DNA from 3 places in the Bacillus arachidis genome. Region 1 is predicted to be linked to each of the others. Evidence: predicted binding sites of a transcription regulator. Region 1 holds the regulator's gene; each other region holds the start of a gene.

The links. Region 1 encodes Rex, which represses fermentation and respiration genes when NADH is low (regulators of the CRP and FNR family bind a similar motif). Its sites were predicted from a motif close to TTGTGAAATATTTCACAA; they were not measured.
Region 2: a site for Rex is predicted at 2,073-2,090, ahead of arcA (arginine deiminase). Genes of this name have one in related genera too.
Region 3: a site for Rex is predicted at 1,533-1,550, ahead of pflB (formate C-acetyltransferase). Genes of this name have one in related genera too.

What each region holds. Positions count from the first base shown of each region.
Region 1 covers NZ_CP127376.1:256,954-260,250, reverse strand. The annotation lists gene QRY57_RS03145 (CPBP family intramembrane glutamic endopeptidase) at 365-1,108, shown strand; gene QRY57_RS03140 (YdiK family protein) at 1,111-1,305, shown strand; gene QRY57_RS03135 (redox-sensing transcriptional repressor Rex) at 1,331-1,960, opposite strand; gene QRY57_RS03130 (ABC-F family ATP-binding cassette domain-containing protein) at 2,145-3,297, shown strand, end outside.
Region 2 covers NZ_CP127376.1:402,838-406,134, reverse strand. The annotation lists gene argF (ornithine carbamoyltransferase) at 1-719, opposite strand, end outside; gene arcA (arginine deiminase) at 750-1,982, opposite strand; gene argR (arginine repressor) at 2,259-2,708, opposite strand; gene QRY57_RS03780 (FAD-binding oxidoreductase) at 3,037-3,297, shown strand, end outside.
Region 3 covers NZ_CP127376.1:498,865-502,161, forward strand. The annotation lists gene QRY57_RS04235 (glycosyltransferase family 2 protein) at 1-1,214, shown strand, start outside; gene pflB (formate C-acetyltransferase) at 1,662-3,297, shown strand, end outside.

The DNA.
Region 1 (3,297 bases):
AAGTTCCCCGAGTGCTAACACACTTATAATAATAAATAATCTAATTTTCTTTTGCAAGTAAAAAAATCATAATTTTTTCGCAAATTGTGATATAAACTTTTTCTATGCAACAATAACAGAAATAATTCTAAAAAAGCCTTTTGTATATGAATCAGCTTTTCCACTTACCGTATGTTACAATATGAAAGATGCCATAAGTTATTTTCTCTATAGGTACAGCTTTTTCCTGTCTCCTATTTCACTTTCGATGAAAGATTTACAAAAAAATAATAATAGAGACCGTTATTATGTATCCATGGCTGGATACTTACATGTTATCCTGCCTTATCTCATAAACTAGAGTTAGAAAGGATGGTTAACCAATTTGAAAAAACAATATTGGTGGATTATAGTTACATATATTCTGATGCAATTATCAGGTATCATCGGATTACCGCTTCTTGCAAAAACCGGATTTTATAATAATAGCGGTTTAACACGAGATGAAAAAATACAAATCATGACTGGTCATTGGGCAATTATTAGCTTTTTCATTGCGCTATGTGTTGTCCTTTGGCTATTACGAACAGATATTCGCGAAAGCCGTTTCGACACAACACGTTCCAGTGTTCCTGCCACAATTGGTTGGATTTTTATTGGTTTCTTTTTAGCTTTCTTTTCTCAAACAATTGCAGGCACAATCGAAATGCGTTTATTAGGCATTAAACCTGGTTCTGAAAACACAGCTCGCTTAATGGAAATTGCAAGAACTACTCCTTGGTTCCTTATTGTTATATCGATAATGGGGCCCATTTTAGAGGAAATTGTCTTTAGAAAAATTTTATTTGGTACATTGTATAAGAGATTCAACTTCTTTATCGCTGCTATTATTAGCTCACTTGTATTCGCAGCAATTCACTTTGATTTTACACATCTATTGGTATACACTGCTATGGGGCTTGTATTCGCCTTTTTATATGTAAAAACAAAACGCATTATCGTTCCTATTATGGCACATGTTGCAATGAATACGATGGTTGCATTAGCTCAAGTTATGATAAGTAACGAACAAATACAGGAAATGATTAAAGAAGCAGAAAAAATGCAAGGATTTATCGGAGGATTTTAAATATGAGAAATTCACCATTGTTCATGGCAGCACTGTATTTCCTTCTTGGGTGCGTCTTTACACGTTTCGCAATTACGAACGTTACAGATACAATCTGGAACTTTGGGACACTGCTGTTTGCTGCTATGGCAACAATTGACTTTAATTTGGCGCTTCGACTTATCTTAGTCAAATTTACAAAGAAAAAGCCACAATAAAACGCAGAGGGAATCCCTCTGCGTTTTATTGTGGATAATTTTTCAAAAAATAAACTAGTGTTTGTAATTCTACAGCTAAATCAATATGATGAATTCTTATATTTTCTGAAACATTTAATCGTGCTGGTGTAAAATTTAAAATTCCGTGTATATTTGTTTCGGCCAATCGATCTGCTACAGCTTGTGCAACGGTAGCGGGTACTGTTAATATTGCCACTTGTATATCACTTGTTAGATGCTCTTCTAATTCATCTAAATGATATACAGGAATTCCTCCGATTTCTTTTCCAACTTTCTCTTCATTGACATCAAAAGCCATTTCAATCTTTGTATTATTATTTTTCGTGAAATTGTAATGTAAGAAAGCGGTCCCTAAATTACCTACTCCAATAAGTGCTACACGTGTTATATCATCTTGATCGAGCGTTTCACGGAAAAATGATAGTAAATAATTCACATTATATCCGTATCCCTTTTTTCCTAACGCTCCAAAATATGAAAAGTCTCTTCGAATCGTTGCTGAGTCTACTTTGACAGCTTCACTCAATTCCGCTGATGAAACACGTTGCTTACCAGAAAGAGATAAGTTTTGGATAAATCGATAGTATAGAGGCAATCGTTTGGCAGTGGCCTGTGGAATCTTTTGCTGATCCATGTAACCTCTCCTCTCTTCCTATCTTTGTTCATATGATTGAAACAAATACAGAAGTTTAGCACTTATGACTTTCCTTGTATAATAGAGAGAAGACTTCTCTCTTTATTTTAAACTATACACTATTTTTAGTATGATTGAGAAATATAAACATGGCAAAGTTAAGAAATTATTTGAGGTGAAAACATTGATTTTATTACAAGTGAATGGGCTTTCAAAATTATACGGTGCTGAAACAATTCTTGCAAACATTAAATTGGAGGTTCAAACAAGAGATCGTATTGCACTCGTTGGTCGAAATGGTGCTGGAAAATCTACATTGTTAAAAATAATCGCTGGAGAGTTATCTCATGATGGCGGTGAAATGATAAAACCAAAAGATGTTTCAATTGGTTATTTGGCTCAAAATACCGGTCTTGAAACTTCCTTAACAATTTGGGATGAAATGCTCACTGTCTTTACACATCTACAGCAAATGGAGACAAAACTTCGAAGGTTAGAACAGGAAATGGGTAAAGAAGAGAACTTTTCAAATGCTACTTCGTACGAAAGATTACTCGCTGATTATGATCAATTGCAGTTAGACTACAAAGATCAGGGCGGTTATCAATATGAAGCTGATATTCGCTCCATTTTGAGTGGACTCGGTTTTCCAGTTGAAACACATCAAACAACGATTTCTACGTTAAGTGGTGGCCAAAAAACAAGACTTGCTCTTGGGAAACTACTATTAACCAAACCAGATTTACTCATCTTGGACGAACCGACAAACCATTTAGATATCGATACATTAACATGGCTTGAACAATATTTACAAGGCTACCCTGGAGCTATTTTAATCGTTTCTCATGATCGCTACTTTTTAGACAAGCTTGTCACACAAGTATATGAAATTTCTAATAAGGAAAGCAGACGATATGTTGGTAACTACAGTAAATATTTAGACTTAAAAGCCGCACTATATGAACAGGAAATGAAGCGTTACGAAAAACAACAAGAGGAAATTGCTAAGCTAGAAGACTTTGTCCAAAAAAACATTGCTCGTGCATCTACAACAAAACGTGCACAAAGTCGTCAGAAACAATTAGATCGAATGGAATTACTAACCAGGCCATTAAGTGACTCTAAGTCTGCATCCTTCCACTTTGATATCGAAAAGCAAAGCGGAAACGACGTATTACAAGTAAAAGATGTTTCAATTGGATATGACGAAGAACCGATTATTGGGCATGTAAATATGCGTTTGACCCGAGGGGATAGTGTCGCACTAGTCGGTCCAAACGGTATCGGAAAATCTACATTATTAAAATCGATTGTGAATAAATTGAAGGCGTTAAGCG
Region 2 (3,297 bases), 150 kb from region 1:
TTGTCTTCTTCTCCCATTGATACCCATACATCTGTATAAATTACGTCTGCACCGGCAACGGCTTCATCTACATTACTTGTTACCATAACTTGATCATTATATTTTTTAGCTGTATCGATTATTTCTTGTGCTGGGAATAATGATTCTGGCGTACAAATACATACGTTCATCCCTACAATCGCTCCGCCAACTAACAAGCTATTTGCTACGTTGTTCCGTCCGTCTCCAACGTATACAAGCTTAACATCTTTTAAACGTCCGACATGCTCTTTAATTGTTAACAAATCTGCAAGTGTTTGGGTTGGATGCCACATATCTGTTAAACCGTTCCATACAGGTACACCGGAGTTTTCAGCTAAAGATTCCACTGTTGCATGAGCGAAACCACGGAACTCAATTCCGTCAAACATACGTCCTAAAACTTTTGCTGTATCTTCAACTGATTCTTTCTTCCCAAGCTGAATATCATTTTTACCTAGGTATTCAGGATTTGCCCCTAAATCCGTACATGCCACCGTAAATGCACACCGTGTACGAGTGGAAGTTTTTTCAAATAAAAGGGCTACATTTTTACCTTCTAAATAACGATGCGGAATACCATTTTTCTTTTTCTCTTTTAATTCTGCTGCTAAATCTAGAAAATATAACATTTCTTCCTCTGTAAAATCTTTTTCCGCAAGAAAACTTCTTCCTTTTAAGTTTGGTTTAGTCATCAACATGATTCATCCCTACTTTCTCCGTTATTTATACTAAATGTCTTTTCGAACAATCGGCATACTCATGCAACGTGGACCCCCACGACCGCGTGATAATTCCGAACTTAATACTTCAATAACTTCTATACCATGTTCACGTAATAAAGCATTTGATACATAGTTGCGATCATATGTAACAACTACTCCCGGCGCAATCGCCAATGTATTAGATCCATCGTTCCATTGTTCACGAGCAGAAGCAATCACATCTCCTCCTCCGCAAGGGATAAGTACTAATTCACTTAAACCTAACACTTCTTTTAACGCTTCAGTTAAAGATGTACGATGTGTAATTTTAAGAGTTTCTTCATCCTGTCCTTTTTCTAAAATATATATATTCATATTTCCTTTTGGTCCTTGGATAGCTGGGTGAATTGTAAATTTATCATAATCGACCATTGTAAATACTGTATCTAAATGCATAAATGCACGACATTTTGGGATTTCTATTGCTAGCACTTTCTTAATTTTATTTTGACGGCTAAATAAATTCTTAGCTAAACGCTCAATTGCTTTAGCTGAAGTACGAGCAGATACTCCAATTGCAATTGTTTCCTCATTTAAGATGAGCTCGTCGCCGCCTTCAATTGGAAACTTATAATCACGATCTAACCAAACTGGCACATCATGACTTGCAAATCGTGGATGATGTTTAATGATATATTCCATAAACAATGATTCACGTCTCCGTGCTGGTTCTCTCATTTTGTTAATTGTTAAACCGTCACCTATACTAGCTGCTGGGTCACGAGTAAAATATAAATTTGGCATTGGATCTAAATAAAATGGATAATGATCTTCCATTAATTCATACAGGTGCGTTTTTTTACTAGTTTCAATTTCGTTTTTACGTACGCCCCCCATAATTTTCTGAATCAATTCTTCATTTGAAAAGGAAAGTAAATATTCTTTTAAAGTTTGATGTGCAACATTTACGTCAGCCTGTCCTTCTTTTAAAATACGATCAACAAATTCTTCACGAAGTTTTTTATCAACTAACGCCTCAGCTGCTAGTTTTTCTAAATAAAGAACTTCAACACCCCGATTGCGTAATGTTTGTGCAAAATAATCATGTTCTTTTTGAATAATTGGTAAATATGGGATATCGTCAAATAATAATTGTTGCAAATAATCTGGCGTTAAGTTTTCCACTTCTTTACCTGGACGTTTTAATAAAACCGTTTGTAATTCCCCAATTTCTGAAGTAACATGTATCGGATGTTTCATTTGTTGTACCTCCTTTTAAATTTGTTTGATGTCTACAAGTACATAATAAACGGTACGTGCTTCCCTCTTTGTGAAAACGCTAACACTATCAAGTTAAATATTTCACAAGTTATTTTTTAAAATAATATATATTTGTATTTTTATAAGGTTTTTCGCTCCCTATTTTGTAAAACAGCTATATATTACGCATATATAGTGAATATCGATTTCCCTAATTTATATTAAAATCCTAAAAAAAGTCCTGTTTCTAGTAACAATTAGAAACAGGACTTTCACCTACATAATTAATTTCAACCTTTCTTCTAAAACTTTCCTATCCGATTCTGATTGAGAAATTACAAGGCATGTATCATTTCCACATATACATCCTACTTTTTCTTTCCAATCTAAAGAATCTAATAAGGCACCGATAACGTGAGCATTACCAGGTAACGTTTTAATAACCGTTAATTGATCTACATAATCAATCTTTACGACAACTTCTCTTAACTTTTTCTTTAACTTCGTATCAGTTTGTAAATTATCCTCTGAGAAAACCTTATATATAGTTAAACCGTTTGAAGAAGTTGCCTTTATTAAATTTAATTCACGAATATCTCGCGAAATAGTGGCCTGTGTAACTAACACACCATGCTCTTCTAATAATTCTACTAATCTCTCTTGTGTATCTATTTCATACTCTCTTACCAATTGTTTTATTAGCCGTTGTCTTTTTTCCTTTTTCATAAAAGACACCCTTTCAAATATTATAACTTTATTATATCTTGCTATAATTTCCATTCGAAAGAGACAAGGGTAAATGTTGCGGAAACGTTCATAGTTTTTAATCTTTATCCAAAGTATTATTTTCTAGAATATAAAGATACAAAACCCAGTATGTACACCTTTTCGTTGCGCTTCCTCTACAATAGCAAATATATCTGCATACGAATGACCAGCACCAATGATTGTATTGCCTTCATAATATTTATTTTCTATCTATAGTGTAAACACTCCTAAACAAGCTTTCTCATACAATAGTAAAAACCAATCTTATATGGAAAGGAACAATATAATGACAAAAACAAAATTAACAGGGCGCATTGTAACTCCAGAAGATCCTGAGTATGATGTAGCCCGCATAAACTTAAATTTAAGTATTCCAAAACTCCCCTGCATAATTGTCTTCTGTCAAAATACTCAAGATGTATGCAATGCCTTGAAGTGGGCCCGTGAACGTCATATACCATTTCGTATACGAAGTGGTCGCCATAGCTATGAAAATTTTTCTCTTTTGAATCGTGGACTTATTATTGATGTAAGTGAAATGAATCGA
Region 3 (3,297 bases), 240 kb from region 1:
ATAATTTTGATGCATTATTTTCAAAAAAACAAAGGCCACACTCTATTACTGTATGGCGTCAAATCTTGAATGCAATGTTGGAGAGAGAAGATTTAAAAATTGATTCCATTTTATCGGTTCCTCATGCATTTACAAGAGAGGTAGCACAGAGCATAGGGTATGATGCTTTTGTAAATCCGATTGTAGCCCATGTTCGTTTATTGCAGAACAAATGGAGGATTAGCCGTCATCATCAAATAGATGTAATTACCCCAAATAAGTTTCGGCCAGTTGAGCATGATGCGTACGGAACAAATCTTTCTCATTCAGAACAAAGAATGATAGGTGATCATATAGAGGCAATAGCAGAGTGGATGGAAACACGAGATAAACGTGGTGGGTATTGTGATGGGAAAAGACGAAGAGAGAGCATTTATCATACTTTAGAGTTTGCAAAGTTTTATCAGGGATGGGGAGTACAATCGAAATTATATAAAGGAAAACAGTTATCTATTGTTATTCCTGTACAAAATGAGGAAAGCACGATAGGTAAGGTTATAGAGGAAGTGCGTAAAATTGAGCCATTAGAGATTATTGTTGTTGTCAATGGATCTTCAGATGAGACGGCAAACATTGCTAGGAAAAATGGTGCAAAGACAATTGTGTATGAAGAGGCGCTTGGGAATGATGTAGGTCGTTCGATGGGAGCATATTTTGCTAAGGGCGATATTGTTCTATTTATAGATGGAGATTTTATTATCCCGGCACGTGATTTATATCCCTTTGCTAAAGCAATTGCAGATGGAAAAGATGTTACATTAAATGATTTAAATCATTATTTAGATTTACGAATTCCACTTCATCTTGTAACAGCATTTAAATACGCAATAAATCTTGCATGTAATCGAAAGGATTTAGGTGTGGGTTCTCTTATTGCTGTTCCGAATGCATTTAGTCGTAAGTGTTTAGAAGGTATTGGATATGATTCTTTATTATCCCCATGTGTAGCACAAATAAAAGTAATTCTCTCTGGTTTTGAGATTTCATGTGTAAGCCGCATAGATGTAGATGGAATGAATCGTATTCGTCCCAATCAACATTTCTCATCAATAGGACATCCTCCAGCTGTATTACGAATCATAGGTGATCATATAGAAGGGATAGATCAATTGGTGGAGGTAAAAGGTATTAGAGGAGGATTTCATGATGGAGGAAGAAACAGAAAGGTACTATAATTTTGGGACATCTTTTTTGGGTAGAAAAATTGTAGGAGAGAGTCTTTTCCATCTTGATGTTGTTATTATTGTAAATTAGGCATTAAAAGTAATGCATATTTATTACGAAAAAAAGTGTACCAAACAGGTACACTTTTTTCTATTCTGTTTTAAAAAAACTATAACAGAATAGGAGGTAAGGGTGTTACAGTTTAAAACGGGTATGATTCTTTATACTACAGAATATGATTCGTTTATAAGAGTACCAAAAAAATACAGTTAAGGAAAGACTTAATTTAAAAGAGTTTAAATCGCAGTTAACACTGTGTACATAGTAATATGCTCAATGTTTCACAAATGTGTCACAAGTATTCCGTTCGCTTTTTAAAAAAAGTAGTATTCTAAATGTGTAAGCTGTTATATAAAAAATCTTAGTCCTGTACTAATCAAAAAATGGAGGAGATTAGGATGACTGAAGTATTAGAAAATGTAAAAAATGCATGGGAAAACTTTAAAGGTGAAAAGTGGAGAGCAGAGATTGATGTTCGCGACTTCATTTTAAATAACATAAACGTTTATGAAGGTGATGATTCCTTCTTAACTGAAGCAACAGAAGCGACGAAACAACTTTGGGATCAAGTAATGGAGTTAACGAAACAAGAACGTGACAATGGCGGCGTCCTTGACATGGATACAGAAATTGTTTCTACTATTACATCACATGGTCCAGGATATTTAAATAAAGATATTGAAAAAGTAGTTGGTTTCCAAACTGACAAACCATTCAAACGTTCATTACAACCATTCGGTGGTGTTCGTATGGCAGAACTATCTTGTGAAGCTTACGGATACGAAATGGACAAAGAACTAAGCCGTATTTTCAGAGACTATCGTAAAACGCATAACCAAGGTGTATTCGATGCTTATACTCCAGAAATGAGAGCAGCTCGTAAATCAGGCGTTATTACAGGTCTTCCAGATGCATATGGTCGTGGTCGTATTATTGGTGACTATCGCCGTGTTGCATTATACGGTATTGATCGTTTAATCGAAATGAAAAAAGCAGATTTAAACTTAACAAGCAGTGTAATGAGCGAAGAGACAATTCGTTTACGCGAGGAGTTATCTGAGCAAATTCGTGCCCTTCAAGAATTAAAACAAATGGCAGCTTCTCATGGTTTTGATATTTCTAAACCAGCAACAAATACACAAGAAGCATTCCAATGGTTATATTTTGGTTACCTTGCAGCGATTAAAGAGCAAAACGGTGCAGCAATGAGTCTTGGCCGTACATCTACTTTCTTAGATATCTATGTTGAAAGAGATTTAGCAAACGGTACATTAACAGAAGAAGAAGTACAAGAAATTGTTGACCACTTCATTATGAAATTACGTCTTGTGAAATTCGCAAGAACACCTGATTATAATGAATTATTCTCTGGTGATCCAACTTGGGTAACAGAATCTATCGGTGGTATTTCACTTGATGGTCGTCCATTAGTAACGAAAAACTCATTCCGATTCTTGCATACATTAGACAACTTAGGACCAGCTCCAGAACCAAACTTAACAGTTCTTTGGTCTAAACAATTACCAGAGGGCTTTAAAAACTACTGTGCGAAAATGTCTATCAAAACATCTGCAATTCAATATGAAAATGATGACATTATGCGTCCAGAATATGGTGATGACTATGGTATTGCTTGCTGTGTATCTGCAATGAGAATTGGTAAACAAATGCAATTCTTCGGAGCACGTGCAAACTTAGCGAAAGCATTATTATATGCGATCAACGGTGGTAAAGACGAAAAAACAAAAGCACAAGTTGGACCTGAATATGCACCAATTACTTCTGAAGTATTAGATTATGAAGAAGTTATGCGTAAATTCGATGTGACAATGGAATGGTTAGCAGGCCTTTACTTAAATACTTTAAATGTAATTCATTACATGCATGATAAATACAGCTATGAGCGTATCGAAATGGCACTTCATGATACAGAAGTTCTTCGTACAATGGCAACAGGTATCGCAGGATTATCTGTAGTAGCTGACTCTTTAAGTGCAATTAAATATGCGAAAGTAAAACCAATTCGTGATGAAA